One region of the Lactobacillus sp. B4007 genome, then DNA from elsewhere that is predicted to be linked to it. Evidence: predicted binding sites of a transcription regulator. Region 1 holds the regulator's gene; each other region holds the start of a gene.
What was found. The regulator HrcA, encoded in region 1, represses chaperone genes, less so after heat shock. The targets are predictions, from matches to a motif close to TTAGCACTCNNNNNNNNNGAGTGCTAA.
Positions count from the first base shown of each region.

Region 2: a site for HrcA is predicted at 4,204-4,230, ahead of J3U54_RS03620 (ATP-dependent Clp protease ATP-binding subunit). Genes of this name have one in related genera too.
Region 3: a site for HrcA is predicted at 1,682-1,708, ahead of clpP (ATP-dependent Clp endopeptidase proteolytic subunit ClpP). Genes of this name have one in related genera too.
Region 4: a site for HrcA is predicted at 6,187-6,213, ahead of J3U54_RS02620 (ATP-dependent Clp protease ATP-binding subunit). Genes of this name have one in related genera too.

Region 1 is NZ_JAFNPA010000003.1:233,667-242,109, reverse strand. It holds gene recJ (single-stranded-DNA-specific exonuclease RecJ) at 1-764, opposite strand, end outside; gene lepA (translation elongation factor 4) at 833-2,665, opposite strand; gene dnaJ (molecular chaperone DnaJ) at 2,795-3,937, opposite strand; gene dnaK (molecular chaperone DnaK) at 4,016-5,878, opposite strand; gene grpE (nucleotide exchange factor GrpE) at 5,897-6,490, opposite strand; gene hrcA (heat-inducible transcriptional repressor HrcA) at 6,503-7,552, opposite strand; gene ribF (riboflavin biosynthesis protein RibF) at 7,692-8,443, opposite strand, start outside.
Region 2 is NZ_JAFNPA010000002.1:75,828-84,270, reverse strand. It holds gene J3U54_RS03650 (competence protein CoiA family protein) at 1-308, opposite strand, end outside; gene J3U54_RS03645 (adaptor protein MecA) at 382-1,095, opposite strand; gene spxA (transcriptional regulator SpxA) at 1,204-1,602, opposite strand; gene ptsP (phosphoenolpyruvate--protein phosphotransferase) at 1,809-3,542, opposite strand; gene J3U54_RS03630 (phosphocarrier protein HPr) at 3,542-3,808, opposite strand; gene J3U54_RS03625 (hypothetical protein) at 3,921-4,103, opposite strand; gene J3U54_RS03620 (ATP-dependent Clp protease ATP-binding subunit) at 4,272-6,476, shown strand; gene J3U54_RS03615 (DUF1827 family protein) at 6,599-6,880, shown strand; gene J3U54_RS03610 (peptide chain release factor 3) at 6,911-8,443, opposite strand, start outside.
Region 3 is NZ_JAFNPA010000002.1:134,051-142,493, forward strand. It holds gene J3U54_RS03860 (gluconeogenesis factor YvcK family protein) at 1-73, shown strand, start outside; gene whiA (DNA-binding protein WhiA) at 77-1,012, shown strand; gene clpP (ATP-dependent Clp endopeptidase proteolytic subunit ClpP) at 1,065-1,649, opposite strand; gene J3U54_RS03875 (GW dipeptide domain-containing protein) at 1,822-3,588, shown strand; gene J3U54_RS03880 (Fur family transcriptional regulator) at 3,616-4,068, opposite strand; partial or broken gene J3U54_RS03885 (SH3-like domain-containing protein) at 4,317-5,844, shown strand; gene J3U54_RS03890 (APC family permease) at 6,019-7,455, opposite strand; gene J3U54_RS03895 (GW dipeptide domain-containing protein) at 7,632-8,443, shown strand, end outside.
Region 4 is NZ_JAFNPA010000001.1:546,111-554,553, reverse strand. It holds gene J3U54_RS02645 (DUF975 family protein) at 153-854, shown strand; gene J3U54_RS02640 (hypothetical protein) at 927-1,154, opposite strand; gene J3U54_RS02635 (PTS sugar transporter subunit IIC) at 1,311-2,633, shown strand; gene J3U54_RS02630 (alpha/beta hydrolase) at 2,611-3,501, shown strand; gene J3U54_RS02625 (ATP-binding cassette domain-containing protein) at 3,498-6,029, shown strand; gene J3U54_RS02620 (ATP-dependent Clp protease ATP-binding subunit) at 6,250-8,352, shown strand.

The sequences.
Region 1 (8,443 bases):
TTGATTAAACAGCGCAAACCGGGTCTTTCGGTCTGATTAATTACCCTTAATCCCTGCTTAACAATGATATGGCCTTCACCCGAAACCTTAACCATATCACCAATTGTTCCAATCATCGCCAGATCTAACAGCTCAGTCATTGGATCCTGCATTAACTCACGGCAAATAGTGTATGCAACACCTGCACCGCAATAATCATCAAAAGGATAAGACTGTCCAGGATAATTACAGTGAACGATGGCATAGCTTTCCGGCACTTCTTCCTGAATTTTATGGTGATCGGTAATAATTGTATCAACCCCGTGTTCTTTGGCATAAGCCACTTCATTTACACCAGTTATACCATTGTCAACCGTAATAATCAGTTTGGTTCCATCAGCAACAATCTTCTGGTAGGCTGCCATATTTGGGCCATAACCATCCCGAAAACGGTCAGGAATATAAAAATGAACATCTGCCCCTAGAATCGTCAAAGTTTCCATCATAATACTAGTTGCAGTTATTCCATCTGCATCGTAGTCACCATAAATAGCTATTTTTTCACCATTATCAATCGCCAGATTAATTCTTTCGACAGCCTTAGTCATGTCATGCATTAAAGTTGGCTCTGCTAAATCCTGTTCAGTCGCATTAAACCAAAAGTCCAACTGCTCATCAGTATTAAGATTACGCTGAGCAAGTAATTTTGCCTCAATCTCACTAAGTTGATATTTTTCAATTAATTCGGGAGCTAACTCTTTACCAGAGCGCTGTTTCCAATCTATCATTTAAATAATTAGCCTTTTTCCAATCAGAAGAAAATCAGGCAGTTTAATTAACCGCCTGACAAAAGTTATTTCAAATCATCATCGTTCATACGGAGAACTGCCATGAAAGCATCTTGTGGTACTTCAACATGACCAACTGCTTTCATCCGTTTTTTACCACGTTTTTGCTTTTCAAGTAATTTAGCCCGGCGGTCTGGATCACCAGTATGGATTTTCCAGGTAACATCCTTCCGGTATGGCTTGACTGTAGCTCGAGAAATGATTTTTGCACCAATCGCTCCTTGAATATCAACTTCAAAGTTTTGCCGCGGAATTAACTTCTTCAATAAAGAAGTCATTTGTCTAGCACGATTTTGTGCTTCATCGCGATGTGCAATAAAGCTCAATGCATCAATCACTTGTTTATTCAGCAAAATATCAATTTTAACTAAATCAGTAGCGCGATACCCAGTTATTTCATAATCAAGTGAAGCATATCCTTTAGTTGACGACTTCAAATCATCAAAAAAGTCATAAATAATTTCTGCAAGTGGCATATTATAAATCACATTAACGCGGTATTTATCTAGATAATCCATGGTTACAAAGTCGCCGCGTTTACGCTGACACAGTTCCATGACCGGACCGACAAAGTCATTTGGAACCATGACCTCGGCTTTGACATAAGGCTCTTGAACTTCTTTATATTCACCGGCTGAAGGAAGATCGGATGGATTATCGATTACCTTAGTCGAACCATCATTCATAATTGCATGATAATCAACCGAAGGAGCAGTCATAATTAAATCAAGGTTAAATTCTTGCTCTAGTCGCTCCTGGACAACGTCCATATGTAAAAGACCTAAGAAACCACAACGGAAACCGAATCCCAATGCCGTAGAAGTTTCAGGTTCAAATTCCAGCGCGGCATCATTTAACTGCAGCTTTTGTAATGCTTCTTTTAAATCATCATATTTAGAATTATCAACTGGGTACATTCCGGAATATACCATTGGCGGAATTTGGCGATAACCAGGTAATGGTTCAGCCGTTGGCTTTTCAGCAGAGGTGATTGTATCACCTACTCGAGTCTCACGGACAGATTTAATATTAGCAGTTAAATAACCGACATCTCCCGCAATTAAAATATCCTTCTTCACGGGGTGAGGACTCGAAACACCGACTTCAGTAACCTCGTATTCTTTACCTGTGTTCATAATTTTGATGTGATCACCAGGCTTGACCGTTCCCTCTTTAATCCGCACAGATAATACTACACCACGATAATCATCATATTTTGAATCGAAAATAAGTGCTTTAAGCGGATTAGTCAGAGAACCATCTGGTGCCGGTATATCCTGAACTATTTGTTCAAGTAAATTGGCAATACCTTGGCCAGTTTTTCCAGATACTTCGGCCGCGTTGCTTGCATCAATTCCAAGCATCTCAGTAATTTCTTCTTTTGCTTGGTCAGGATTGGCTGAAGGTAAATCAATTTTATTAATGACTGGTAGAATTTCAAGGTCATCGTCAATAGCCAAATAGGTGTTAGCCAAAGTTTGAGCCTGAACACCTTGGGACGCATCAACAACCAACAAGGCTCCTTCGCAAGCTGCAAGCGAACGAGAAACTTCATACGAAAAGTCCACGTGTCCTGGTGTATCGATTAAATGAAAAATGTAATCTTCTCCATCCTGAGCATGATATTTTATTTCAACAGAGTTCATTTTAATGGTAATTCCCCGCTGACGCTCAAGTGGCATGTCATCAAGCATTTGGTTTTTTAATTGGCGTTCTGAAACAGTATCCGTCAATTCTAAAATCCGATCGGCAATTGTGGATTTACCATGGTCAATATGCGCTACAATTGAAAAGTTACGAATATGTTTTTGATAATCTTGTAGTTTTTTAATATCCATATGTTATTTGCACCCTTTTTTCTATCTTTATTATTATAGCAAATTCACCGTTAGGGATAAAATTTTTGGTAAAACATTATTTTTACCCACAAAAAAACATTAAGTTCAGAACTTAATGTCTTTTTGTTATTATTGCAATTTCTCTTTTAGTCTTTCAAAAAAGCCTTTTTCTTGGGGAGTGATTGAACCGCCGCCAGCTTTAACAAAGTCCACTAAAGCTTGCTTTTGCTTTTCGTTGATCGTTTTTGGAATCTGGACTTGAATAGTAGTAACCTGATCACCATTGCCATTACCGCGAAGGTAAGGAACACCTTCACCACGGATAGTGAATTTCTTATTCGGTTGTGTTCCTGCTGGTATCTTTAACTTCTTATCACCATGGACCGTCTTAACCGTAATTTCATCACCAAGAGTAGCCTGAGCAAATGAGATTGGTACGGTAGTATAAATTGTGTTCCCACTACGCTCAAATTCTTTAGATGGCTTAATCCGGTAGCTTATGTACAAATCACCATAAGGTCCACCATTTTTACCTGCTTCACCTTGACCTTCATAACGTAGTTGTTGGCCATTATCAATTCCGGCTGGAATATTAACCTCAATGGTATTTTTACCGTCTACAACGCCATTACCATGACAAGTCTTACATGGATGCTCAATGATGACACCCCGACCATGACATTTATCACAGGTAGTTTGCCGCCGAATTACACCAATCATTGACTTTTGGCTAACGGTCATTATTCCCGTACCACCACATTTGTCACAGGTAATAGGTTGAGTACCCTTTTCAGCACCGTTACCCTTGCAAGTTGGACATGTTTCACTGCGAGTATAAGAAACTTGTGTTTTCTTACCATTAATCGCATCCATAAAGTCAATTGTTAACGTATAATCAAGATCTTCTCCGCGAGTTGGTGCCTTCGGATCAACATGACGTGACGAAGCTCCAGCACCACCAAAGAAATCATTAAAAATATCGCCGAAATCGCCAAAGCCACCGAAGTCGCCATATCCTTGACCGGCTCCACCGCCAAAGCCGCCCTGACCATTTACGCCAGCAGAACCAAATTGGTCATATTGTGCCCGCTTTTGTTGGTCATGTAAAACTTCATATGCTTCGTTAATTTTTTTATATTTTTCTTCTGCACCAGGTTCATGATTGATATCTGGATGATACTTTTTAGCTAGTTTACGGTAAGCAGAGTTAATTTCTTTATCACTGGCATTCCGATCAACGCCTAGCACATCATAGTAATCTTCTTGTGCCATCTAAAAGCTCCTTACTTTACAAAAGAAAAGAACTACTTATGCGGCAGTTCTTTTCTAATTTATTCAATTATAAACCCTTTATTTATCTGGGTCTACCTTATGAAATTCACCATCGCCAGCAGAGCCATTATCAGAGCCGCCATCTTGTGAACCTGGGTTTTGTGGGCCTGCCTGCGGACCAGCTTGACCTTGGGCACCTTGAGCTCCACCGTTAGCTTGGTATAATTTTACGGCTAAATCTTGAGCAACTTTTGATAATTCATCCTTCTTGGTCTTCATTTCATCCAAGTTATTATCTTTTTGTGCCTTCTTCAAAGCCTCAAGAGCATCTTTAACCTTCTTAGTATCGTCATCTGATACCTTGTCTTTGACTTCATCTAAGGTCTTTTCAGTTGAGAAGATTAATTGGTCAACCTCATTGCGAAGATCGACTTCTTCCTTCTTCTTTTTATCCTCTTCAGCATGTTCTTCAGCTTCTTTTTGCATCTTTTGAATTTCTTCATCAGATAAGCCGGAAGAACTCTTAATAGTAATCTTTTGTTCTTTTCCAGTACCCATATCCTTAGCAGATACATTAACGATACCATTCTTATCGATATCAAATGTAACTTGGATTTGTGGTACACCACGAGGAGCAGCAGGAATGTCAGTTAACTCAAAGCGACCTAAAGTCTTGTCATCAGCTGCCATTGGACGTTCACCTTGTAAAACATGGACATCTACTGCTGGCTGATTATCAGCTGCAGTTGAGAAAATTTGACTCTTTGAAGTTGGAATTGTGGTGTTCTTCTCAATTAATTTAGTGAAGACGCCACCCATTGTTTCAATCCCTAATGAAAGTGGTGTAACATCAAGTAATACGACATCTTTAACGTCACCAGAGATAACCCCACCTTGAATAGCAGCACCTAAAGCTACAGCTTCATCTGGGTTGATTGAATGGTCAGGTTCCTTACCAGCCCATTTTTTAACTGCTTCTTGAACAGCAGGTATACGAGTTGAACCACCGTTTAAAATAACTTTATCAATATCGCCAACAGTTAAATCGGCATCCTTCAACGCATTATCAAATGGGATCTTGGTACGATCAACTAAATCAGCAGTCAATTCATCAAACTTAGCACGAGTTAAGTCAGCTTCAAGGTGAAGAGGACCAGACTCACCAGCAGAAATGAACGGAAGAGAAATATGAGTTGATGATACACCTGATAAATCTTTCTTAGCTTTTTCAGCAGCATCCTTTAACCGTTGTAAAGCCATCTTGTCTTTAGAAAGGTCAACGCCATTTTCATCTTTAAAGTTCTTGATAAGCCAGTCAATAATCTTATTATCAAAGTCATCCCCACCAAGGTGAGTATCACCGTTAGTCGAAAGAACTTGGAAGACGCCGTCACCTAGTTGCAATACGGAAACATCAAATGTACCACCACCAAGGTCGTAAACTAATACTTTCTCGTCTTCAGCATCTTTATCAAGACCGTAAGCAAGTGATGATGCAGTAGGCTCATTGATGATCCGTTTAACTTCTAAACCGGCAATCTTACCAGCGTCCTTAGTAGCTTGACGTTGTGCATCGTTGAAGTATGCAGGTACGGTGATAACTGCTTCCGTAACTTTTTCACCTAAATAATCTTCAGAAAACTTCTTGATGTATTGTAAAATCATGGCAGAAATTTCTTGTGGAGTATAAGACTTATCGCCAATTTTTACCTTGTAATCAGTCTCACCCATATGACGCTTAATTGATGAAATTGTGTTAGGATTCGTGATTGCTTGTCTCTTAGCAACTTCACCTACTTGAATTTCACCATCTTTAAATGCGACAACGGATGGAGTGGTACGGTTACCTTCTGGGTTAGTAATAATCTTTGGTTCTTTACCCTCTAAAACTGCTACTGCTGAGTTAGTGGTTCCGAGGTCAATACCGATAACTTTTGACATTAATAATCTTCCTTTCAATTATTGTGCAACAACAACCATTGCTGGTCTTAGTGTACGATCTTTATATGAATATCCTTTTTGTAAAACTTGAACAACGTGATCTTTTTGTTCATCATTTTCAGCTTCTACAGTTTGTACTGCTTGATGTAAATTAGGATCAAATTTAGCTCCCTCAGCTTCAATTTCACTGATACCATGATCCTTCATCGCCTTAATCAAAGAATCCAAAGTCATTTGGACACCCTTTTTAAGTTGTTTAGAAGCTTCATCATCTACTTTAGTATTCAAGGCACGTTCAAGGTTATCCATTGCTGGTAGAACATCCTTTGCTAAAGATTGTGATTCATACTTGATTAATTGTGCACGCTCATTATTGTAGCGATTTTGCATATTTTGCATTTCCGCTTGACTACGAAGGAATTTGTCCTCCAAGTCTTTCTTTTCTTCTTGAGCTTTGACTAAATTTTCCGCAAGCTTTTTTTCTGCGGATTTTTGATCTTTGTGTTCGTCAGCCTTAGTACTTACTTTGCTTTTTTCATCTTTTTTAGCTTTTTCTGTTTGACTTTTATCTTTGGCCAAATCTTTTTCGCTAACATATTTTTCCTTACTCACGGCTAACCTCCTTTATTTAAACCTACCATAATATTCAAGTAGTTTCTTAGCCAATTCATTTCTAAAGTATTCCAAAAGGCCAATAACTTGTGAATATGGCATATTATTCGGGCCAAGTAAAGCAATTATGCCCTTGCCATGGGAGCCAACGCTATACTCTGCCGTAAGCAGACTATAATCTCTTAACAAATCATTTGACAATTCAGAACCCAAACTTACACGTACCGGATATTTTCCACCATCTGAATTAGTCTTGTCATCAACAAAATTAGAAATCAAATCATTGTGATCAATCAATTCATATAGTGAACGCAAGCTAGAAACATCATCAAACGAACTATTATTCAATAAGTTGATTTGACCATCAACATACATCTGCTCACTAGCAGCATCGTTAATAACATCTTCAACTAAATCAATTAGTTCGCTTACATGATTACTCGTTAGCTTTTTACCCAAGGTCTGATTAAGCAAGGTAGGAGTTATCTCACTTAAAGCTTTTCCTACGAGTTCATCGTTAATCATCCGCACAGCTTTTTCTACTTCATCACCGTGAACATTATAAGGTAAGCTGTAAACTTGGCTATGGACGTTACCATCACTAGTTACCAAGATAGCCATAATTTGGCGATTAAATAACGGTACGATTCGAAAGCCAGTGATAGTTAAATCACTATTTTCGGGTCCCTCTGCAAAAGCAGTGTAATTAGTCAAGTCAGAAAGAATTTTGGCAGCTTCCTGTACAATCTCGTTGACTTGGTGAAAAGGCTGATCTAATTGACTAACAATTTTCTGGTAAACAGACGACGGGATTTGAAGAGGTTCAAGTAAATTATCTAAGTAATACCGATACCCTTCAGTAGACGGTACGCGTCCACTTGAAAGGTGTGTTTTCTCAAGTAATCCCTTGTCTTCCAAAGCAGCCATTTCATTACGAATAGTTGCACTCGAAACTTTAATTGGCAACTGATTCATGACCGTTTTAGATCCAACCGGTTCATGCGTTTGCGTAAAATCATTAATAATTGTCTTTAAAATTAATTCTTGACGTTCGGTCAACATAAAAATCGCCCTCACTTTTAGCACTCATACTTATCAGGTGCTAACAATTATTATGATACTAGTTTTTAGCAGAATGTCAAGTCGAGTGCTAAACTTTTTTATGACAAAATGCAGTTTTCTAATTAACCGGAAAAATTTATTAGTTTCTCTGGGCAAAATAAGCCTTTATTTCAGCTTCATCTTGTTTCATCTGCATTTTTAGCTCGTTCAAGTTAGCAAACTTAATCTCACCACGTGTATACTTGTACCATTTTATAACCATGTCCTCGTCATAAGCTTCTTCATTAAATCCAAATAAATTAGATTCAATAAAAATCCTCTTATTATCATTAATAGTTACATTATAGCCAACACTGGTCATTGAGTCATACCATTGACCCTTAATTTTAGTTCGGGTTGCATACACGCCAACCTTTGGCACCACTTTGTTAGTATCCCATACTAGATTAGCTGTAGGAAAGCCCAATTTATGTCCATTACGCAGACCATGACCTACTGTCCCAGACATAACATATGGCGCACCCAAAAGTTTTTGTGCTAAGTCCATCTGACCAGCAGTAATTGCCTTTTTAATTTCCGTCGAGCCAATCTTTTGACCATCATAAGATTGTTTCGGAACATCAATTATTTCAAATCTGCCTCTAGCAAATTTAGGAAAATTTTTCATATTAGCAATATCTTTAGGACCATAAGTATAATCAAAGCCAGCCACTACCGTGTCAGCACCCAGTTTGACGACAATGTTATCAACAAATTCTTGTGCAGTTAACTGGCAAAATTGCTCATTAAAATGCATGACCAATAAATAGTCGACACCAAGTTTTTGCATTTTATAGGCTTTTTCACCTAAATTATCTATATAGGTAACTTGTGAATTTTGGTAAACCTCTT
Region 2 (8,443 bases), on a different contig from region 1:
GCTAAAACGTCTGCCCTTAGTTGACCAGAAGCCAAAGTTACCTCTGTTTGCGCACTGAATTTTGCCTGCATAAGAGCAATTTTTAGTAGGTTCTTACTTCGTGCATGCTCATCTTTTTCTCCAGCCAAATTAACCTCTCCTGGTTGATGCCTAAAATAAGCAGTACCAGCCTTTACCACTAACTGCACTTCTTGAGAGCAATGCGGACAAAAATAATGATTTTTTTTCTTTTTAACTAGTGCATTTTTCACTTTTTCTGCTTCATCAATTGCGGTCACTAATTTATTATTCCAAAAAGCTGCATACATAATTTTCACCCATTATTAAGTACGCAAAAAAAGCAAGATTCACTTGCCTTTTACTTTTTATTCAAATAAATTATTAGTGCTTCAAATGGCTAAAATAATGACGTAACTGTCCAAGGGCATCACGTTCAATTAAACACTTACCCGTTGTTCTAACCCGAGCCATATCAGTCGCTTTTACTTTTGTACCGTATTCGTTAGCAATAATCCAAGCATCTTCTGGTTTAATTTCAACGTAATTTTCATCTGTAAATGCTAAATCAAGATAAAACAACCCACGTTCAAAATAAAGGCTTGAAGAAAGATCACTGGCTGATAAGCTATCTGCAAGTTCCGTTACTTCATTAAAGTCATTAAAACTGTAAGCTTGTTTTTTCTGCAACTTCCAAAAAGCTTTTTTAACTTTTGGCTTATTAGAATCGTTTGTGTCAGCACTATTTGCGTCATCATCTTCTAAATCAAAAAATGAGCGCCGTGAGTCAGTAATTTTGCTTTTTTTCAAATAACCAAAGTCGTTTTCAAACAGCTTAGATAGCTTGTCACGATCCTTTTCAGTAGTCTTAGTAATCAATAAGTCTAACCCACCATTATTCGGCATTACCTGAAAAGTAACGGGAGCATCTTGACTAAACGAATGGTCAGTATCAATTTCATCCAAAATTGAATAAAAGAATTGTTGGATCTTATCTTTATCGCCCAGCAAATCTAGAACTTTTAAACCGCGGTTTTCTAACTCGGCTTTATTAATCCTCACGCGGATAGTATTTTCATTAATATGTTCTACTTGCATGAGTTCTTCACCTCCATCAGATCCTTTGTTATATTGTAGCGTATTTTACGAATAAAATAAAAGCGTTAGTTTAAAAAACCAACGCTTTTTTCTTCATTACTTAACCTACTATAAGTCAGCAATTTTTTGCATCTCTTCAAGTTCAAGACGCCGTACTTTTCTTGGCAAGAACCGTCTAATTTCGTCTTCATTGTATCCAACCTGAAGTCGACGATCATCCATAATAATCGGTCGTCTTAGAAGACTTGGATTCTTTTCCACTAAATCAAGTAGATGATCAATCGACAAATCATCTAAATTAACTTTTAATTGTTGAAATGCTCTGGAACGTGTAGAAATAATTTCCTCTGTACCGTTCTCAGTCATTCGTAAAATCTGAATAAGTTCCTCTTTTGTTAAAGGTTCAGAAAATATATTTCTTTCCTTAAAATCAATATTATGCTTTCTTAGCCAAGCCTTGGCTTTACGACATGAGGTACAACTCGGAGATATGTATAAATTTACCATGTGATTCACGCTCCTTTGAACACATTGTTTGAATACTTTTATTATATCATATTACTTCCTTTTTGTAAGCAATATTCGTAATATTATATATTATACGATGTTAACTTGTAAAAGTGAATAAACTGTGAATTTTTTACCAAGAAAAGTTAAAGAAAACGAAAAGGGCCCATTAATATTTATTAATGCGACCCTTTCATTCTTCATAATTAATTATTCACTTTTTTCATTAATTCGTCAACTAATTTCTCGTTTTCTTCAGCAGTTTCTGAAACAAAACATGCTTTATTAGCTAATTCCTTAATGTCCTCAGTGTCAAGTTTCTTCATTAAACTTCTGATTCGCAGAATCGAAGTAGCACTCATTGAATACTCATCAAGTCCCATTGAAAGCAAGATTGGGAACATTGTGTTGTCGCCAGCAGCTTCACCACACATGCCACACCAAATACCATTTTCATGAGCAGCATCAATTGTGTGCTTAATTAAGCGTAATACTGAAGGATTGGCAGGTTGATACAGGTAAGAAACATTATCATTTCCACGATCAGCAGCCATTGTGTATTGAATCAAATCATTAGTACCAATTGAGAAGAAATCAACTTCCTTGGCAAATTGATCAGCTAAAACTGCAGCAGCAGGAACTTCAATCATCATTCCTACTTCAAGATTTTCGCCAACCTTTACGCCCTTCTTAGTTAATTTATCTTTTTCTTCAGCCAAAATTGACTTAGCTTTACGCAATTCAGCTAAAGTACCAATCATTGGGAACATAATTCCGAGCTTACCGAATGCTGATGCACGCAATAAAGCACGTAACTGTGTTCGGAAGATTTCCTCATTTTGCAATGACAGTCTAATTGCACGTACTCCCAAGAATGGGTTCATTTCTTCAGGTAAGTCCCAGTAATCGAGGTGCTTGTCACCACCGATATCCATGGTTCTGATAATGACTTGCTTGCCATGCATTCCTTCGATAACTTCTTTATAAGCTTCGAATTGATCTTCCTCAGTTGGAAAATCTTTAGAATCCATGTACAAAAATTCTGTTCTGTATAAACCAACAGCTTCAGCACCATTGGCATTTACACCAGCCATATCATTTGGAGTACCAATGTTAGCAGCAATCGTAAATTTCTTCCCGTCAGCAGTTACTGAAGGTTCATTCTTTAATTTTTCCCATTCAGCTTTTTGCTTTAAGAAAGCATCACTCTTCTTCTTGTAATCAGCTACTTGTTCATCAGTTGGTTCAATTACAGCGTCACCGTTCAAACCATCAACAACTATATTTTGACCATTAGTCACGTCTTTAGTAATAGAATCAGTACCGACAACAGCAGGTAATTCTAATGAACGAGCCATGATTGCTGAGTGAGCAGTCCGACCACCAATATCAGTTACAAAACCTTTGACAAACTTTTTGTTTAATTGCGCAGTATCACTTGGAGTTAAATCGTGTGCAACAACGATAACTTCATGATCAATTGAAGCAGGATTAGGCAATTCCTTTTTAAGCAAGTGCGCCATAATCCGCTTAGAAACATCACGAACATCTGCAGCACGTTGTTGCATATATGCGTTATCAGTCATTCCTTCAAAAATTGTAATAAATTTCTGAGCAGTTTCATCTAACGCAGCTTCGCTGTTGATCTTTTGCTCCTTGATTTCATTTTCAATTGCACCCGTAAATTCAGGGTCATTCAAAATCATCAAATGTGCTTCAAAGACTTGGGCTTCATCTTCACCTAAGCTCTTTTTAGCGCTGTCGCGAATTTGCTCAACTTCTGCAGTTGAAACTTCAATTGCTTTTTTGTAGCGAGCCAATTCACTGTCAACGTCGCTAATTGTCGTCTTTGTATAAGTAAGATCAGGTTCAACCAAGAGATAGGCTGGTGCTACAGCAATACCATCACTTGCAGCAATTCCTTTTAATGTCTTGGTCATTATTCAGCCAAACCCTCTTTTTTCATTGTTTCTGTAATAGCAGCAATTGCGTCCTTTTCGTCATCACCATCAGCACTAATAGTAACATCGGCATTCTTACCAACACCAAGTGACATAACGCCCATGATCGACTTTAGGTTAACTGACTTACCATTGTATTCAAGGTTAATGTCTGAACCAAACTTTGAAGCAGCTTGAACTAACAAAGTTGCTGGACGAGCATGAATACCTGTTTCTGCAATAACATGAAAAGCGCGTTTTTCCATTATAAATATCTCCTTTGAATTGAAAAAATCAAACCGGTAGTAAATACCTATTCTTGTATTAGGTTATCATTTTTTTGTGAATTATTCAACATAAATGTAACAGTTTACATCATTAAAGTTCAGACTTTGATCGCGTGTAAACTATTTTACCCCCTCGCAAGGCTTTTCCAGTTAACTTTTGCCTTTTACCAAAAGATCTTAAAGCAGCTTGAAAATCAAATGCTTCTTCGGGTTTAACTTCATAATGATCCAATTCACCATTTGCTAACTGCTCCAGAATTTTTTGATAATCCAAATTTACCACCGTTTCTATAAAACATATTCCATCCTTAGCAAAAAAATTGCTAAAGCTTATTTTAGCATATTTACCATGTAGACAAAAAAGGTTTTAAGTTTTAGCACTTGATTATTGCGAGTGCTAATTATATAATTTAATCATTGAAAAGAAAGGCGGTATAACATAATGCTTTGTCAAAACTGTCAAAAGCGACCTGCCTCAATTCACCTTTTTGCAAAGGTTAATGGGCAAAGCCGCGAAATTAATTTATGTCAACAATGCTATCAAGAACTTCAACAACAAGGAAATATTAATATGAGTAATGATAATAATGGTTTCTTTGGCGATTTTAACGATTTATTTAACTTTAGTAACGGCAATAACAGAATGAATGGCAATCCTAACAATCCTGGAATGAACCCAGGTAATCCTGGTAATCCAAATAACGGTGGAAATGGGCGCTCACTACTTGATCAATACGGTACTGATTTAACTGCATTAGCGAAAAAAGGTAAAATTGATCCCGTCATTGGTCGCGATAAAGAAATTGCGCGTGTCATTGAAATTTTAAACAGAAGAACCAAAAATAACCCGGTCTTAATTGGTGAGGCTGGTGTTGGTAAGACTGCTGTCGTAGAGGGCTTGGCCCAACAAATTGTGGACGGTTCAGTACCAGCCAAATTACAAGATAAACGAATCATTTCATTAAATGTTGTGTCACTTGTTCAAGGCACCGGGATTCGTGGCCAATTTGAACAGCGCATGCAGCAACTTATTAAGGAACTGCAAGATCACGATGACATCATTTTATTTATTGATGAGATTCATGAAATTGTTGGCGCTGGTAATGCTGAAGGTGGAATGGACGCTGGAAATATTATTAAACCCGCACTGGCTCGTGGTGACTTGCAGCTTGTTGGTGCAACAACCTTAAAAGAATACCGTGAAATTGAGAAAGATTCCGCTTTAGCTCGGCGGTTCCAACCCGTTGATGTTAAGGAACCATCAGTAGCGGAGACTATTCAAATCTTAAAAGGAATTCAAAAGCGCTACGAAGACTATCACCATGTTCACTACACGGATGATGCAATCAAAGCTGCTGCTGAATTATCTGAGCGCTATATTCAAGATAGATTCTTGCCAGACAAGGCTATCGACTTACTTGATGAAACTGGTTCTCGCATGAATTTGACAATTCCTTATGTTGATAAAGATAAAATGAAGGAACGAATTGATGCTGCACAGCAATTAAAGCAGGATTCTCTTAAAAATGAGGACTACGAAAAAGCTGCTTATTATCGTGATCAAATCGAAAAATACAATAAGATGAAAGATCAAAAAGTCGATCCTGATAAGTCACCAATTATTACTAGCAAGATCATGAACAAAATTGTCGAAGAAAAAACAGGCATCCCTGTTGGCGACTTACAAAAACAAGAAGAAAGCCAACTACAAAATCTTGCTTCAAACTTAAAAGCACATGTAATTGGTCAAGATAAGGCAGTTGATAAGGTTGCCCGCGCAATTCGCAGAAATCGAATCGGCTTTAACAAGTCCGGCCGCCCTATCGGTTCATTTCTCTTTATTGGTCCAACGGGTGTAGGTAAAACTGAGCTTGCTAAGCAACTCGCCAAGCAAATGTTTGGTTCAGAAGACGCTATGATTCGTTTTGATATGTCTGAATATATGGAGTCATACTCAGTTTCGAAATTAATTGGATCAGCACCTGGCTATGTTGGTTATGAAGAAGCAGGTCAACTAACGGAACGAGTTCGGCGCAATCCTTATAGTTTAATTTTATTAGACGAAATTGAAAAAGCCGATCCTTCAGTGATGAACTTATTCTTGCAAATTTTGGATGATGGCCGTTTAACTGATTCACAAGGACGGACGGTTTCCTTTAAAGATACCATCATTATTATGACGTCTAATGCTGGTCAAGGAATTAAACAAACCAGTGTCGGATTTGCTGCTGAAAATTCTAGTGAACATCCCGACTCCGCTAGAAATTCAATGAGCCAATTCTTCAAACCAGAATTTTTAAACCGGCTAGATGATGTCATTGAATTTAATGAATTATCTAAGGAAGACTTAATCAAGATTGTTAACTTAATGCTAAATGAAGTTAACAGTATGGTTAAGAATCAAGGAATGCAAATTACTGTTACCGATGATGCTAAAGAAAAATTAGTTGAAGATGGTTACAATCCTGCTATGGGTGCACGTCCTTTACGGCGAATTATTCAAGAAGAAATCGAAGATAAAGTCGCTGATTATAAGCTAGATCACCCAGCTGCTAAAAATCTTTTGGCCAGTGTCTCAGATAAGCAAATCACAATTAGTGAACAAGATAATGCCGAATCTGTGCATAGCGCAACAGACGAAGATTAATTACTTTAATTTAAGCTAGTAGTTTTTGATAAATTACAATAAATATTATTTTTTAATAGAGAAAATTGTTTAAAATAGCGTTATACTAAATTAAGAACTACTAGAAGAAACGGGTGAAATCCATGCATTTAATAGATGTAACCAATAGTTATAAGGATCTAGTTCACAGTCAATTGAATTCGACTAATGTTAATTACGTCAAAGTTTATTCATTAGGCAATACTTCTGTCATCTATACCGAAAGTAATGATGCGATCGGAATTGCCTTGGAGAACCACGATCGTCGTATACGTAAGGAAGAAGCAGAATTTGTAATTAAGCGATTAATCAAAGAGCAAGATCCTTCGTACGTGGTAACCTTCGACAAAAGTCAACACTTAATCGAAATTCATATTGACAAGTAAAAAAGAGAGACGAACGTCTCTCTTTTTTGTTTACAATTTTTCTGTTAGTTTTACATCTGGATACTTGTCTTGGAAAAAGCGTTCAGCAAACTGATTTTCAAATAAGAATAGTGGCTGATCATACCGATCTTTAACCAATAAGTTCCGGCTATTCGACATGGCAGGATCTAGCTGGTCTGGGTCTATCCAACGGGCAACCCGGTGGCCTAAACTATTTAATTCCACTTCGGAATTATATTCGTTTTTCATTCTGAATTTGAATACTTCAAACTGCAATTGACCAACGGCACCTAAAATGTACTCGTCAGTTTGATAATTACGATAAAGCTGAATTGCCCCCTCTTGAACCAATTGTGTCATTCCCTTGTGGAATGACTTTTGTTTCATTACGTTCTTAGCAGTTACCCGCACAAAAAGCTCGGGAGTAAATTCTGGCAAAGGAGGATAGACAATTTTATTCTTGCCAGCATAAATACTATCTCCAATTTGAAAGTTGCCAGTATCGTATAAGCCGACGATATCACCAGCCACTGCATCAGAGACTTGGACACGTTCACTTGACATAAATTCAGTTGCATTATTCAACCGGATTGGCTTCCCCGTTCTGGCTAAAGTGACATCAAGCCCCTTTTGAAATTCACCGCTACCAATTCTAATGAAAGCAATTCGATCCCGGTGATTGGGATTCATATTAGCCTGAATTTTGAAAACAAACCCAGAAAATTCTTCGTCATCTGGCGCAAGCGTTTGATCTTCATTAACAACGTGCTCTTGCGGGGCTGGAGCTAATTTTACAAAGCTCTTAAGGAACGTCTCAACCCCAAAATTGGTTAAAGCTGAACCAAAGAAGACAGGGGTTTGATCACCTTTGATAATTTTAGCAAGGTCAAAAGTGTTACCAGCTTCTTTGATAAGTTCAACTTCTCCAAGCGTATCCTGGAATTGCGGATTTTGACTAAGTGGTTCATCTTCTGCAAGATTACCATCTTGATCTAAAGGCAAAAAACGATCTGGACCATCTTTGTGATACAGTTCAACTTGATTGTTTGCAAGGTCATATAATCCTTGAAGTGTTTGACCTGAACCAATTGGCCAATTCATTGCCACTCCTTCGATTCCAAGAAGGTCTTCAAGTTCAGCAATCAGATCTAGCGGTGGTCGACCATCACGATCAAGTTTATTCATAAATGTAAAAATGGGAATGCCACGCTGTTTAACGACCTTGAACAGTTTCTTTGTTTGCGGTTCGATACCCTTGGCAGAGTCAATTACCATTACGGCAGAATCAACCGCCATTAATGTCCGGTACGTGTCTTCAGAAAAATCCTCGTGTCCTGGGGTATCAAGAATATTAATTCTTTTACCGTCGTACTCGAACTGCATAACAGAACTCGTAACCGAAATACCACGCTGCTTTTCAATTTCCATCCAGTCACTAGTCGCATAATGACCGGTTTTACGTGCCTTAACCGTACCAGCACTGCGAATTACACCACCAAAAAGAAGCATTTGCTCCGTTATCGTAGTTTTCCCTGCATCAGGGTGCGAAATGATAGCAAATGT
Region 3 (8,443 bases), on a different contig from region 1:
TGGGCAAAAAGTGGCTAAAGAAATTATTAATCGGGCGTTTGCGGCAATGTCCCGCAGAAAGAGAATGGATTAGTTAATGGCAAGCTATGCGAGCAAGGTAAAAAAGGAGTTAACGTCGCTACCAATTCATCCTGAGCATGCAAAAGCTGAGTTAGCGGCATTTTTACGAATGAACGGCGTGTTAAACTTTCATGATCACATGTTTAGCCTTGATATTACAACCGAAAATCCCGCAATTGCGCGTCGCATTTTTTCTTTAATTAAAACTGCATATAAGGTCGAACCATTATTAATAGTTTCACGAAAAATGAAGCTTAAGAAAAATAATCAGTACTTGGTTAGACTGCAAAATCACGTTAAGGAAATTCTGACAAATTTGGAAATTTTAACTCCCGAGGCAGGATTAATTACCCGTATTCCCAAAAGAATTATTAATTCGCGTGAAGGTGCTATGTCTTATTTGCGAGGTGCTTTTTTGGCCAGTGGCAGCGTTAATAACCCTGAAACAAGTCGTTACCACCTTGAAATCTATTCTGCTTATGAGGATCATAATAATGATCTGCTTAAGCTGATGAATCATTATTTTAAGCTTAATGCGAAAACAACTAAGCGGCGGCGGGGTTATATCGTCTACTTAAAAGAAGCTGAAAAAATTGGTGATTTTTTACATATAACTGGTGCAATTAATGCCATGCTTTCTTTTGAGGATCTCAGAATAATGCGTGATATGCGGAATTCAGTTAACCGATTGGTTAATTGTGATACGGCTAATTTGAAAAAAACGGCAACGGCTGCCGCTAAACAAGTTGAAGACATTGAGCTGATTGATAATAAAATTGGCTTAGAAAACATTCCCGAAAAATTACAGGGAATAGCCCGTCTGCGATTACAGAACCCGGAACTTTCTTTAAAAGAAGTAGCCGAAAAAGTACCAGATGGACCGATTTCGAAGTCGGGCGCTAATCATCGGTTTGCCAAACTGCATGAGATGGCTGAAACATTAAATGAATAACAAAAAGAGCTTTGAAAATTATTCAAAGCTCTTTTAATTTGGCTGTATTCAACTATTTCTTCTGGTTAACCATAATTTCGTCAATCAAACCATAATCTTTTGCTTCTTCAGCAGTCAAGTAGTTGTCACGTTCAGTATCCTTTTGGATCTTTTCTAGTGGTTGACCAGTTGTCTCGTGTAAAATCTTATTGATCTTTTCACGACTCTTTAAGATCTCATTGGCTGCAATTTGAATATCAGTTTGTTGACCTTGTGCGCCACCCAAAGGTTGGTGAATCAAGACAGTTGAGTTTGGCAAAGCAAAACGCTTACCCTTAGCTCCACTGGTTAAAAGAATTGATGCCATTGATGCAGCCATTCCAATTGCAATGGTTGAAACATCTGATTTGATAAAGTTCATGGTGTCCATGATTGCCAAACCAGAAGTAATTACTCCACCTGGTGAATTAATGTATAGTGAAATGTCCTTTGTGTTGTCTTGGGCATCAAGGAATAATAATTGGGCAATAATTGAATTGGCCATATCATCATTAATCTCACCACTAAGCATAATAATTCGATCTTTTAACAAGCGTGAATATATGTCATAAGCACGCTCACCACGGGCAGTTTGTTCAATAACTGTAGGTACAAGCATATTTCTACCTCCTGAATTAAAATTCATATCTATTAGCACTCTAATAAGTACAGTGCTAATTAAATCACTTACATCAAAACCTGTCAATGAAAGTGTATTAATTTTGTATTCTAAGTTACAACATTCTTATTATATAATACGAAGAGTAAACTAAATTTTTGGAGGAATAATTTTGAAGCTTATTAAAAAAATAGCAACAATGACGACAGCATTGATAGTCAGCTTACCAGCAACGACTGGATTGTGTGCAACTCCAGTTGTAGCTGATTCCAGTACTACGCAGCAAACACCGGCACAAAACAATTCTAATAAGAATTCTGTCTCTGATACAGTTGACAATAATGAAAATAATGGTGAAAGTGCTGACGATGACGATGGCAACGGTAATAGTAATACGGATGCAAAAACACCGACTAATCCGAAGAACCCTAATGATGGGGATAATGGCGATCAAGACAAAGAAAATAAAAAGAAGCCAAAGCAGATTATTACTGGTTATGCCATGATGACTAAAGTTGCCGGTAATAAGAATTATAAAGTTTGGCAAGACGTTAAAAACGGTAAGGTTGTCAAAAAAGTTGCTGACGGCATCAATTTTCAATACAATCACATTCAATCTGACCAATTGATTGAAACAAAGAAATACCGCTACTGGCGAATTTATGTTGACGGTCGTAAGGTCGGCTATGTCAATGAAAATTATTTTGCAAGAAATGAAATTGCTGTCCCTAAAACAGTCACTTTAGTTCGTAATGATGGCTATGAATTTCCTACAAGAGATGCTATTTCCTATGCAACTAACTATATGGGAACAGTAATTGACAATGATAATGTCAAGGTGTCGCGTGATGCTATACCATGTGCTACTCCAAAAACTTATAAAGTAAAATATACATATGGTAAAGCTACTGCTACTGTTAAAGTTACTGTTAGAAAGAGTACTAAAGAGGGAATTGCCGACCCAGACGTAACTAACAGTTTACCAGCTCAACCAGGTACTAATGATCACCAAGCATGGAAAACACACTATGGTTCTTCAGTAAATTATGTTAGTCCAACTGAATATTCACCGGAAACTGAAAAACACACTTTGACAAGTGGTAATTTAACGCTGAAGACTAAGTTCTATCAACCAGTTTTACTCAGTGTCAAAGATCCTAGTGATGATAATATTAACCGTGTAGGTCATATCCCAGAAGGCGTTACTGTGTCAAAGGGATGGGCATACACTAGTTTATTAAGCCATACATATTTAAGATCAGGACACATTGTGGGTTATGATTTAAATAAACTAACTAGTCCTTATAACGCCCAATACTTACTCGATATGTCTCAAAAGGATTTTAACAATTATGTAAAACACGTTAAAGTTAGTCCTTATATTCCAATTGGACATGGTCAAGCCATGGGTTCAAGTGACAAATATATCTATGTTTTGAACAATGATAATACTTTGAAAGAGAGCAGCGATTCTGAAGAATTATTACAAATTCGGAAGAGTGATATGCAAATTAATAAGATTTGGACCGTTAAGACTTGGGTTGGTGACCAAGACAATCCACGTTACTTCCATAACGGTGTTGTGATGAATGATTATGAAATGTATACTGTTTATCACGATGTTAAGAATAATCGCTATGAATATTGGCAATTAACTCGTACTGGTGACAACTGGTATCCAAAATTAGTTGGAAAAACAGATGGTAATTTTGTTAATAACAACTCTCCTGTTCAAGGATTTACCTACGATCCTGAACATAAGAACTTCTATCTTGCCTTTAATGATTTAATCTTTAAGATCGGTCGTGACGGCACATTAAAAGATCATTATTCATTTGATACAGGCCGCGAGATTGAAGGAATTTCGGTCAATAACGGGCAATTATATGTTAATTTAGCTCAAAGAGCTGAATTGTTAGTAAGTATGAAAATCGATTAATTTGAATAAAGTAAAAAGCAAGAACAGTTAGTTCTTGCTTTTATTATTCTTTTTTTGACAATCCGGGCAAATACCAAAAATCTCCAAGTGACTTGCAGATGTAATAAAACCTGTTTGCTTTTCTGCCTCAGCGCGCATTCGATTTTCAACCGTTTCAAAATCTGGATAATAAACATCTGCAATCTTGCCACATTGTTTACAAATGATATGAAAATGGGGCTCGACAAAGTAGTCATAATGAAGAGAATCATCACTATTCTTAATTTCAATTACTATTCCTGCATCGACTAGTTTATTCAAAGTATTATAAACAGTAGCACGGTAAGTAGGTTCGTTACCACTGATTGCCTGAAAAATAGTACTAGCGGTGGGATGATTATGGTGCGACATTAAGTATTGTAAAATTTTTAAACGAGGCTTGGTAACCTTTAAATTATGTTGGCGCAATAAATTTTCTACTTCTGTTAAATGTTCCGACATGAAGATCATCTCCTCAGACTTTTTACACCTAGTTTAGCATTAAATTATAGAAAAAAGCTGATTCTACATAATCAGTTTAATTATTTTTTAGTTGACTGATCAAAATATTTGAGTTAATTCTAGCTCGTTATCAATGTGATTAGCAAATAAACAGTTTTTTTGCGCTAATTTGATTTAATAACTATTGCTTTAGTCATATAAAAGTGCAAAACTATACTTATAGTTTTATATAGATAGGTAAAAAGTAGATGAAGAAAAAGTTGAAGCATAATTTACTAATTGCCAGCGCTACAGTTGCAATTAGCTTATTTTTTGTGGGGAGTAATTCAAATATTCAGGCAAAAAACTACCATCAAGCTGTAACTAAGATCGCAGGAGATGGTAATTTTGCTGTCTATCATCGTGTATCCAAGAAATGGTCCAGCAGGTAAGTTTACCTCGACTAAATATTTTAAGCATGGCCAAATTCAGTCAAAGCAATCGTTAGCGACAAAAAAGGGGACATTTTGGAAAATTATCGTTGATGGTCATCCTGTAGGCTGGGTGAACCAAAACTTTTTTGCAAGAAATGAAATTTCTGTGGCCAAAAAAGTTAGTTTAGTCCAAAATAGTGATTTTTCATTTAAGACCCGGGATGCAATTAATTATGTGACTGATAGTGCTGGTACTGCCGTTAATACTGGTAAAGTAAGTGTATCAAAAGCAAGCGTTAGTTCTGCAACCCCTGGTAAGACTACTATTGAATATCAATATGGTAAGGCTAAGGCTAGTGTAGATGTAACCGTGCGTGATGATAAAAATGAAGGTATCAGTCGAGCAGCTTTAACACCTAAGAACGGTCCAAAAGAAGTAGCAACATGGAAGGGTAGTTCAAAGTCATCTTCTAGAAACTGGAATGCTGCGCATCACTATACTTCAGAAACAAGAGCAAATACTTTTCGTGCAAATGGGTTAACCTTAAAAACCAAGTTGTTCTAACCACGATTTGTCAGCCTGGGATATCATGAAGCTGGTGATCAAATGGGCCAAGTAGGTGTAATACCTGAAGGTATTTCTGTTAATGGCTCTGACTTCACTGTTGCTCTATTTAAATCCAGTCATGATCAAAATGGTCATTTAGTGACTTACAATTTAAATCATGTTAACAAGTTTACTGCTCAAAATTTGGCAAATCTAAAATGGTCTACTTTTAAACGTTATGCCGCAAATATTAAAGTTAGCCCATACATCAAATTAGGCCACGGACAGGCTATTGGCTCTTCAGCTGATTATATTTATGTCATTGCTAATAATAATACTGCAAGCAATTCTAGTGCGTCAGAAGAGATTTTACAAATTCGTAAATCGGATATGAAGATTAATCAGATTTGGAGCTTTAGAATTTGGAGTGGAGCTTTCCCACGTTATATTCATAATGCTACGTTTGATGGTGATAATACCATGTACTGCTTATTCCATAATGGCGGCAACGGCTATTATGAATACTGGAAAGTAACCAGAAATGGTGATACTTGGACCCCAGAAGAAGTAGGAGCCACCAAGGGTAATTTTGTAAGTAATCATTCACCTGTTCAAGGTTTTACTTATGATTCGAACCGTAAGCAATTCTATATTGGGTTTAATGATTATATTTTCAGAGTTGACCAAAATGGTACGTATAAGAAAACTTATCATTTTAACGTTAAACGTGAGATTGAAGGATTATCAGCAGCTGGTAATAAACTTTACGTAGAATTTGCTCAACGTGGGGAATTAACTGCTGGTCAAATTAAATAAAAGCAAATCTAGCTAAGGTAGATTAATTAAAAACACACAATTCCTACTAACGAGAATTGTGTGTTTTATTTGTTAAAATGGTTTTTACTTAATCTTATTAAGACGGTATATTTACCGCGATATTAAAAAAGCCACCTATTAATAAGGTGGCTTTTAACTTGTTTAACTGATAGATTATGCTTTTGCATCTTGGTGATGCTTAATTGATGGCAAAATCATACCAAGTAATAATAATACAATTGGTGTTGCGATGTTTAAGCCTAAAGTAAATGGATCAGGTGAATACATTCCCATTAAGCAACATGCGATTGTGACAATCAGTCCCCAAACGCCAAGAGTGTATGCTAAGCATTGGTGCTTAGTCATTTCATAATTTTGACCGTTGTGGAATTTTTCTGCTTGCTTACGCAAAGCAATGTAAGCAATGAAGACCCATAAGTAACGCATTGGCATTACGATCGAGTTTAACTTAACTAATTGTGCCATGATTGCTTGAGCATTAGGCATGATTGCTTGTAAGACGATTAAACCACCTGAAAGGCAGACAACCATCCAAATACCGTTGATGTAAGCGCCGTGTTTATTCACTTTCAGCAGTTTCTTAGGAATGTAATCTTTGGCTTCTTTACTACCCAAAAGAATTCGTAATGGAGCATCGATACTAATAACTAATGCTGAAAATTGTCCAATAACATTGCACCAAGCGTAAATGTACATGAACAATCCACCAACACCGTAGTATTCGCCTAGCTTATTGAAAGCCATGTAAGGTCCATTTGAAATGTATTCATTTAAGTTGTTGTTGACAACTTTAGGATCAAACATTAAGGCTAAAGCGATAGTTCCTAAGATAGCAGAAATCATTACCATTGCGGCTAAACCTAACATTGATTTAGGGAAGTTACGTGCAGGATCTTTCAGCTTATTAACATAAGGCGAAATTTTTTCTGCTCCTCCAACCGCAAATACTAAAATTGATAAAGAAGTAAAGTACTTAACATTAAAGTCAGGCACAAAATTCTTCCAGTTCCAGCTAATGCTGTTAAAACCAGCATGTGGGTTAATCATTGGTGCCGCAAACATCATGATAATGAACAAAATAGACATGATGAACATTGAAGAACCAGCAATGGTTGACAATGTTTTAATAACTGGTAAGCCGCGACTTGCAACCCAGCAGAAAAAGAGGAAGACAGCTAAAGTGGCAAGTTGAGTAACAGTAGTTGGTAAACTATCGTACCAATTCGTATTACCAAAAATGCCCCAGGCCATTCCTCTTAATCCACCAGTACCTTTACTGGAAATATATACAACGTGGACAGCCCAAAAAGTCCAGCCAGCATAATATGCCCACTTTGCTCCAAGAGTAGCGTTAATCCATGAGGAAACTCCACCCTCTGAGTCTTTAAAAACAGAGCCTAATTCCCCGACCATCAGTGAGTATGGTATGAAGAACAGTAGGAAAATAATAATCCAGCTAAGAATAACTTTTGTACCGTCAAAATAAATGAACCCGTTAACAACGTTACCGAAACTCCAAACTATGGAGAAGGCCATCGTTGCCAGTGTAGTCCACATCATTTTTTTAGAATTTTCTTGTGATTTATCCATTAATCTTATTCTCCCTAAAGAAAAATATAATAACCTTAATATTGTAACCCACAGTGTCTTAAAAAGCTATCCTTTTAAAAAAAGATAACTTAGGCAACCCTTTAGTAATTTGCTTTAGCTCGTTAAAAGTGTGAGACTAGTATTAATATATTTTTTTCGGAAAGGTAGAGTAATTGATGAACCAAAAGTTGAAAAGTAGGCTGCTAATTATGACCTTAACTATCATGATTAGCTTATTTTGTGGGTGTAATTTATCAGAGGTAAGTGCCAAAAGTTATCATAAAGCTGTTACTAAGATTGCAGGAAAGGGCAAATACCCAGTTTATCATCACATATCTAAAAAAGGTCCATCGGCTAAATTTACCACTACTAAGTATTTTAAGCATGCCCAAATTCAATCTAAAAAATCAGTTACTACCAAAAAGGGAAAGTACTGGAACATTATTGTTGATGGCCGCCCAGTCGGCTGGGTTAATCAGAAATTTTTTGCCAGAAATAAAATTTCTGTTGCCAAAAAGGTAAGTCTAGTGCAGAATCCCTATTTTTCTTTTAATCCTGAAGATGCGATTAATTATGTGACTAATAGTGCTGGAACAGCAATTGATACTAGGAAAGTTTATCTTTCAACTCCGACCATTTATTCTGATAAACCCGGAACCACCACAGTAACTTATCGCTATGGCAAGGCCAAAGCACAAGTGGACGTAACGGTCCGCTCTGATAAAAATGAAGGAATTACTAAGGCAAATAAACCGTTAATGCCTGGTCCAAAAGAAGTTAAGACCTGGAAAGGGAGTTCAATTTCCACGTCGAGAAATTGGAACGCCGCTCATAATTTTACCTTTGAGACTCGACCTAATACCTTCAAATCAAAGGGCCTGACCCTTAAGACTAAGATGTTTCAACCTCGCTTTGTTAGTCTAGATTACAATAAGGCGGCTGATCGGATGGGACAAGTTGGTATTATTCCAGAAGGGATAACCGTCCG
Region 4 (8,443 bases), on a different contig from region 1:
AAATTTCTATATGTGGTCAGTAATGGTGGCACAAACACTGTGTGAGCTTAGTTCCGATTGTTGGTGGGACTAGGCTTTTTGTATTTTCTTTGCATTTATGTACTTTAAAATAGTAGTATGTATTTAAATAGGAGTATATAAAGGAGATCAATATGACAAGAGCTGAATTAAAAGCTGAAGCTAAAAGTCAGCTGCATGGTAATTGGGTCTGGGCGGCTTGCGTTAGCCTAGTGCTTGTAATAATAAATGCTATTTTATTTGGGCCAAGTATTAATGCTACACTTAAAACAGTGAATGATATGAATGAGGTAATGGGAAGTAGCCACCCAGAATCAGTGTTTAATCCGGGAATTTGGGCTGGAAGACTACTTGGCAATAGCGGAACTGGATTTCTTAGCGGTTTCTTTATGCTGAGTATGGTTATTACCTTTTTAGCTTTTACTGAAGGTCGCAAGTTTAATTTTTGGCGCTCTATTTTTTCGGTTTTTACCGATAATCGGTTTATTCCGGAACTAATTAATTATCTTTTAAGCAATATTTTTCAATTTTTGTGGTCATTACTGTTAGTCATTCCCGGCCTCATTAAGTCTTATTCTTATGCAATGACGCCTTATATTGTTAGTGATCTGGTTGATAGTGGTCATGAAGTTCATGCAACTACCGGTATTACAGAAAGTAGGCGGCTGATGAACGGACACAAGTGGGAATTATTTGTACTTGATCTCAGTTTCATTGGCTGGGCAATTCTTGCATCGCTTACTCTAGGAATCGGCTTTATTTGGCTTATTCCATATGAGCAAACGACCAAGGCAAACTTCTACCGTAATCTGGCCGGTGATCAATTTAGACAATAATTTAATAAATAAACAAAATAAAGGACAGGTTCATTAATCAGCCTGTCCTTTTTAGTTTGTTTAAATGCTTAGCTAAAATTTGTTTAAATCATCAATATTAAACAATTTTCCGGTATATTCGGAGCTTATGTCATCAGTATCTTTTAGCGCTTCTTTAATTTGGTTGGAATTTAAATGATCAATAAGATAAGCCTTTAAAGCAGTATTGGTTAGGTCATCTAAATCAGTTCTAGTTAGTTGGAGATACTTTTCTGCCAGTTTTTCTACTTTTTCATTCAGTTCAATTTTTTTCCTGCTCATTTTCCCACCTTCCAATAACCGCTTCTATTATAACATTTTCACGTATCAGGGCGGCCAGAAAGGAATAAATTTATATTTCAAATAAAAAAATTGCTGGTAGTGAATAATTGGAGTAGTATTTTATTCCAAATACTGTATAAAGTAAGGGCTTGAACAATGTTAAATATACTTACAAAGTCTGTTTTGCGAATTAGGCAATGGACTTTTTTGCGAGCAGCGCAAAGAACCTTAGTGATGCTAATGCCAATTGCTGTTATTGGTGCTTTTTTCAATCTGTTAAATGATTTGGTCTTTTCTCCAGATGGCCTGATTTATAACATTTTTAGTCTTGATAAAATCATGTCTGATCATATTTGGTATGCGGGTTCATTTGTTTGTCGCGGCATGATTGAAATAACGTTTGGGGTATTTGGCGTTTATGCCAGCTATTTTATGGCGCGTTATACCGCTAGAATCTACCATAAAGATTCAACAATGTCAGGAATGACTTCCGTTTTAATTATGCTCTTTTGTTCATATGCCTCTAACAGTGGCCACGGCAATCAAGTATCATTCACAATCAGCCTGTTGCAAATTAATGCCGTATTTAGTGCGTTAATTGTTGGTTTTTGTGTTGGACAGGTGTTTCATTTACTAGGAAAAAATTATGTGCCAGTAGAAAATGAAAGCACAAAGTGGATTCAGCATCGTGCTTGGGACGCAGTGTTGCCCTTTTTTGTTTCACTCGCTTTGGGAGTGGTGCTCGGGATTATTATTTATGAATTACAAATCAAATTACTCAATTCTGCTAGTTTTAACGAATTGGTCAGCCGGCTGCAAACCACGAACAACCTGTTAGAAGTCTTATTCTTATCATTAATAGTAACTTTTCTAAACTGGTTGGGGATCGGCTACCCCTTACATGCTTTTGCTGGCACGGTAAATAATGCTTACACCGCTGAAAATCTGACATATGCGTTTCAGCACGGTAGTTCGTGGAATGTGCCCTACAAGTACTTAGGTAGCTCGTTAATTAAGGCTTACGGTACGATGGGCGGTGCGAGTGTCATTTTAGCGGTGATTGTTTTACTGCTACTGCGGCACGGAAACAAGGAAATCGGCGCAATTGCACGGCTGAATTTAATCCCAGCAGCTTTTGGGTCAAGTTTAGGCTTTGCGGCTGGCCTGCCAATTATTCTTAATCCTGTTTTTATTTTACCAAGTATTTTAATTCCATTAATTAACATGACTTTAGCCGCAGGTGCAATCACATTGCGGATTATTCCTGTGTGTGTATATCCTATTTTAAAGGGAACTCCGGGACTATTAATTTCATTTTTTGGCACTAACGGCAACTGGACGGCTCTTTTGTTTGTGATGGTGCTTTTCGCCCTAGACTTATGCTTAATGTGGCCGTTTATCAGGATAAATGAAAGAGTAGAATTAAAACTAAAGTTGAGTAAAGGGGGCAGCAGCAATGCGTTTGCACAAAAATCCTAATTTAAAATGGTTGATTTTGTTAATTACACTCATGGTTGTCCTCGCCATCCCCAGTTATTTTTGGATGAAAAGGGATAATAAAGCCCGAGCCGAACGCAGTCGCTCACTGCTTTCACCGGTAATCATGGTGCCGGGATCGAGTGCAACGACCGAGCGCTTTAATGATTTGATTGACCAACTGAATAAAACAACCATGAATCAGCATAGTGTGCTCAAAGTTACTGTTTCACGTGAAGCAAAACTGTCATACAGTGGTTCAATTGGGAAAAATGATTTAGAACCGATCATCATTATTGGTTTTGCTAATAATAAGGATGGTTATGCCAATATCAAGAAACAAGCCTATTGGTTGGATATTGCGTTTGACTCATTAATGCAAAATTACAAGTTTAATAATTTTAAGGCCTTTGGTCATTCAAACGGTGGGCTGATTTGGACATATTGGCTGGAGCATTATTATGCACAGTATGCAAGTGACACAAAAATGAAGCGGCTAATGACATTGGGGACGCCGTATAATTTTACTGAGAGCAATATCAAGAATCGCACACAAATGTTAGCTGATTTTATTAAAAAGCGTTCCGCTTTGCCTAAAAACCTTAAGGTTTATTCATTATCTGGTGGTAAAAGCTACGAATCAGACGGCATTGTACCAGAAACAAGCGTTGCTGCGGGTAAGTTTATTTTTCAAAATCAGGTAAAGTCTTATACAGCGATGACCGTAACCGGCGAGAAAGCCGACCACTCGGATTTACCGCAAAATAAGCAGGTTATCCAGGCAATTCGGGAATACTTACTGAGAAAACCAGATCGACCAGTTAAGCCGGGAAAACAGCTGAAACCAAGAAGAAAGGATCGTAATACATGAAATATCAAGAACAGCCGACTAAAATCGAAGTTATTGGTGGCAGGGTCAACAATTTAAAAAATATCAATGTGGCCATTCCATTGCACCGATTTGTGGCAATATCAGGTTTAAGTGGTTCGGGTAAATCTAGTTTAGCAATGGGTATTCTGTATTCTGAAGGTGCCCGGCGCTACCTTGATTCGCTGGCGGCTTACACTAAAAGGCGAATAAGTCAGGTCGGGCGGGCACAAGTCGATGAGGTAAAGCACATCCCTTCGGCATTAGCCTTGCGCCAGCGGCCGAGTATTCCGGGCGTCCGGTCAACCGTTGGCACGGTAACAGAAGTTTTCAATGTTTTACGGCTAATTTTTTCCCGGTTAGGTTCGCCAGTTTGTCCCAATGGCCACCGGATGGCGCCAACAATCAAGATTGCTGAAGCGATGGATTTAACCGGTGAGGCAATGGGGCGCCTCACTTGCCCAACTTGTGGCGAACAATTCTATGCTTTTAGTGCAGAAGATTTTGCCTTTAATTCCGATGGCGCATGTAAAAAATGCCAAGGTTTAGGAACAGTAGAACAAATTGATGATAGTAAGATTATTGCTAACGAAGAACTGACTCTAGAAAATGGTGCCGTGGCGACCTGGCAGATTCCGGGTCGCAATTGGATGTGGCGAATCGCCCGTGAACTTGGTGTCCGGACAGACGTACCGTACAAGGACTTGACTAAAGCAGAAAAGGAAATTGTTTTACACGGCAAGGAACGTAAGGTGCCGGTGGATTTGCCTACTTCAACGGGCCGAGTTTATCATCTCGATGCCTTATATGAAAATGCCTATAATGCTGTGGCTAATTCACGCAAAACTACGAAATCAGAGCGTGGACTGGAACGGATTAATTCTTTTTACCGTTTTAAAACCTGTCCGCGCTGTCATGGGCACCGGATTGACCCAAGTCGCTGGAGTCAATTGGTAGCTGGAAAAAATATTGTTGAAGCAGAACAACTTACGCTTGGTGAACTTGACGATTATATGAAAGAAATCGCAGCCTGGCTGCCAGATGATATGCAAGCTTTAGCGCAAAATCTGACGGGTGAATTGCTGCATCAGGTTAAGCCCCTACTAAAATTAGGGTTAGATTACTTGAGCTTAGCTCGTCAGGCTAATAGTCTTTCAACTGGTGAATTGCAGCGAATTCAATTGGGGCGCACCTTGCGGACAGAAACTACAGGAGTACTTTATGTGCTGGATGAACCATCTGTGGGACTGCACCCAGATAATGTTGCTGGGTTAATTGAGGTTTTTCACGAACTGGTCAATCAAGGCAATTCATTAGTCGTCGTTGATCATGAAACTTCAATTATAAGTGCTGCTGACTGGATTATTGAAATTGGTCCGGGATCAGGTTCGCAGGGCGGTCAAATAATTGCTGAAGGTTCGCCAAAAGAAATTGCGCAGAAGCCAGAATCTCTAATTGGTCCGTATTTAAAAGGAACAGCTCCGCTCTATGTGCGGCCGCAGGTGGATGCAAAGAAGATTTTTAGTGAAGGCACAATTAAGTTTACTGTCAAAGGCCGCTTTAATTTACAAAATGTTCACACGCAAATTCCGGTTGGGCGGTTGACTGCAGTTACGGGTTTTTCTGGAGCAGGCAAAACAACGTTAATTCTTGATTCGCTCATTCCCGCATTAAAGGCGCAAGAAAAACAGGTAGATGGTCCAAGCTGGGTAAAAGATTTGACTAGCGGCGGAATCAAAAACGTTATTAGCGTTGATTCCTCGCCGGTTGGCAAAAATCAGCGTTCTACGGTTGCTACTTATACTGATATTATGGATAATTTGCGCAAATTATTTGCCCGCCAGCCGTTAGCTCAAAAGCTAAAGTATAAGGCAGGGCATTTTTCCTACAATAATAAAGAAGGTGCGTGTCCGGCATGTGGTGGTACCGGAGCGATTTCACTTGATATTCAGTATTTGCCCGATATGGTTGAGACTTGTTCGGTTTGTGGCGGTCACCGGTTTAACCAAGACGTCTTGCGTGTAAAATGGCATGGACTGAGTATTGCAGACGTGCTTGATTATTCGGTTGACGATGCTTTGAAAGAACAGTTATTCAGGGATGAGCCTAAGATTGAAAAAACAATTACTACTTTGCATGATATGGGGCTAGGATACCTGCATTTAGGTGAATCAACACCTGCGTTGTCAGGCGGAGAAGCACAGCGGCTAAAATTGACTAGTCATCTCCACCGGCGGCAAAAAGGCAGTCTCTTTGTCTTTGATGAGCCAACAGTTGGTCTTCATCCACACGATGTTAGAACCTTGCTAGCTGTTTTTCAAAAATTACTGAAGCAGAAGGCAACGATTATCACGATTACTCATGATCTGGATATTATGGCTAATAGTGATTATATGATTGACATGGGTCCACGCGGTGGATTGCAGGGAGGAAAAATTGTTGCATGTGGGCAGCCTGTGGATATATCGCACAAAAAGGATAGTTTAACCGCCAAATATTTGGCTGAACACATGAATTTATATCAAAAATAGCATAATTATTAAACCTTGATAACAACAATAAAGTTGATTTATCAAGGTTTTTTAGTTAAAAAAGGAATAATTCACAAGTTAAGCAAAAAAATGTGGAAAAGTAAGCAAAAAGGGTTGCATTCTGTGGATAACCTGCTACAATATTATATGTAAGCAGTTAGCAGTCGACAACGTCGAGTGCTAATTACAAAATTTAAACCTATTAAAGGGGTGTATATGTATGGCATATTTTGATAACGAATTTGACAATCTATTTAGCGAATTAAATAATTCTTTCTTTAACAATGATGATAATGGCTCGATTCCAGTTCACTATTCGAGCATGAATATTTCTCCACAAGGCATGAACCAGAACGGTCAAATGCCTGGTCAACCAAAAAAGGAAAAACCAATTGGCGTTGACTTAGTTGAGCAAGCTAAAAACAATAAATACGATCCTGTAATTGGTCGTGATGAACAAATCCAAGAAGTAATTGAAATTTTAAGCAGACGTAAAAAGAATAATCCGGTTTTAGTCGGACCTGCAGGTGTTGGTAAAACCGCGATTGTTGAGGGCTTAGCACAAAAGATTGCTTCAGGTGATGTTCCTGACAAGATGAAAGATAAGCATATTATTGCAATTAACATTAATGATATGGTTGCGGGTTCTAGCCTTCGTGGTAGTTTCGAAGAGCGCCTGAAGAAGGTAATTGACGAAGCTAAAAAGAATCCAAACATCATCTTATTCATTGATGAAATTCATAACATTGTTGGTGCAGGTTCAACTGATTCTGAAAATAATAGTGGCGATGCTGCTAACATTTTGAAACCAGCTCTGGCTAGTGGTGACTTGAACTTAATCGGTGCAACGACAACAGGAGAATACCGTCGAATTGAAAATGATGCTGCTTTGGCACGTCGTTTCCAACCAGTACAAGTTCCAGAGCCATCCGCTGATGTAACGGTTAAAATTTTAGAGGGTCTAAAGAAAAAGTATGAAGACTATCACCACGTTAAATACAGTGACAGTGCTTTACGCTTAGCCGTTGAATTATCACAACGCTACATTCAGGGCCGCTATTTGCCAGATAAGGCAATTGACTTAATGGACGAAGCTGGTGCTAAGAAGGGTCTTGACACTATTCCTAGTGATGAAGCATCAATTAAAAAGAGAATTGCTAGTCTTGAAAAGGAAAAAGAAGAGGCCGCTAAAAATGAGGACTACAATAAAGCTAGTGATTTGAAGAAGAAGATTGAGGAGTTACGTGAAAAAGCCGATCACGTTGATGATGCTGCAACTCCACGCGTAACCGACCAAGACATCTATGCTTTAATTGAAGCAAAAACTAAGATTCCAATGAGCGAACTTCATGCCAGTGAGGGACAAAAGAACCTTGATTTAGCTGCTAAATTAAAGAAGGCCGTTATTGATCAGGATAATGCAATTGACGTGATTACTGATGCAATTGCCCGTAAGCAAGTATTCAAGGATAACAATCGTCCAACTGGGTCATTCCTACTGACTGGTCCAACTGGTGTTGGTAAAACTGAGCTGGCTAAACAATTGGCAATTCAATTGTTCGGCGGTGAAAATCACCTAATTAGACTTGATATGTCCGAATACCAAGACCAAATGGCAGTTAATAAACTAATTGGTTCAGCACCTGGCTATGTTGGCTACGGTGAAGGTGGACAATTAACCGAAAAAGTACGGCATCAACCATATAGCTTAATTTTGTTTGACGAAATTGAAAAAGCTAATCCACAAGTCTTTAACGCATTATTACAAATTATGGATGATGGTCGCTTAACCGATGCCCAAGGTAGAACTGTTTCATTTAAAGATACAATATTGATCATGACTTCAAATGCTGGGTATTCTGATAACTTACTCAAGGATGGCAAGGTCGACCATGATAAAATGATCAAAGCCTTAGAAGCTTACTTCAGACCAGAGTTTTTGAACCGGCTTGATGCAATCGTACCGTTCAATTCACTGACCGAAGAAGATATGACTAAGATCATCGATATTTACTTAAAGAAGATGTCACATGTCTTAGCTAAGAGGGATGTGAAAGTAGAAATTTCCCCTGAAGCAAAAGCTTACTTGGCAGAAAAAGGTTACGATAAGAAATTTGGTGCACGGCCACTACGTCGGGTAGTTGAGCAAGATCTGGAAACTCCAATTGCAAAATTGCTAATGAAGGAGCCTGACACCAAAGAAGTTAAGTTTACTGCAGATGACCAGCATGTTTACTTAAATGGTGATGCAGTTTTAACTATCACACCAAAAGCTGATAAGACCGATAAAACTAAATCTGAAACTAAAGAAAATAAGGACTAATTGCTAAACAATAATTGAGGACTAGTTTCCGCTACTTCGCGGGAGCTAGTCTTTTTTTGTCTAAATTTTTTCCTGCCCAATGGTTATTTGC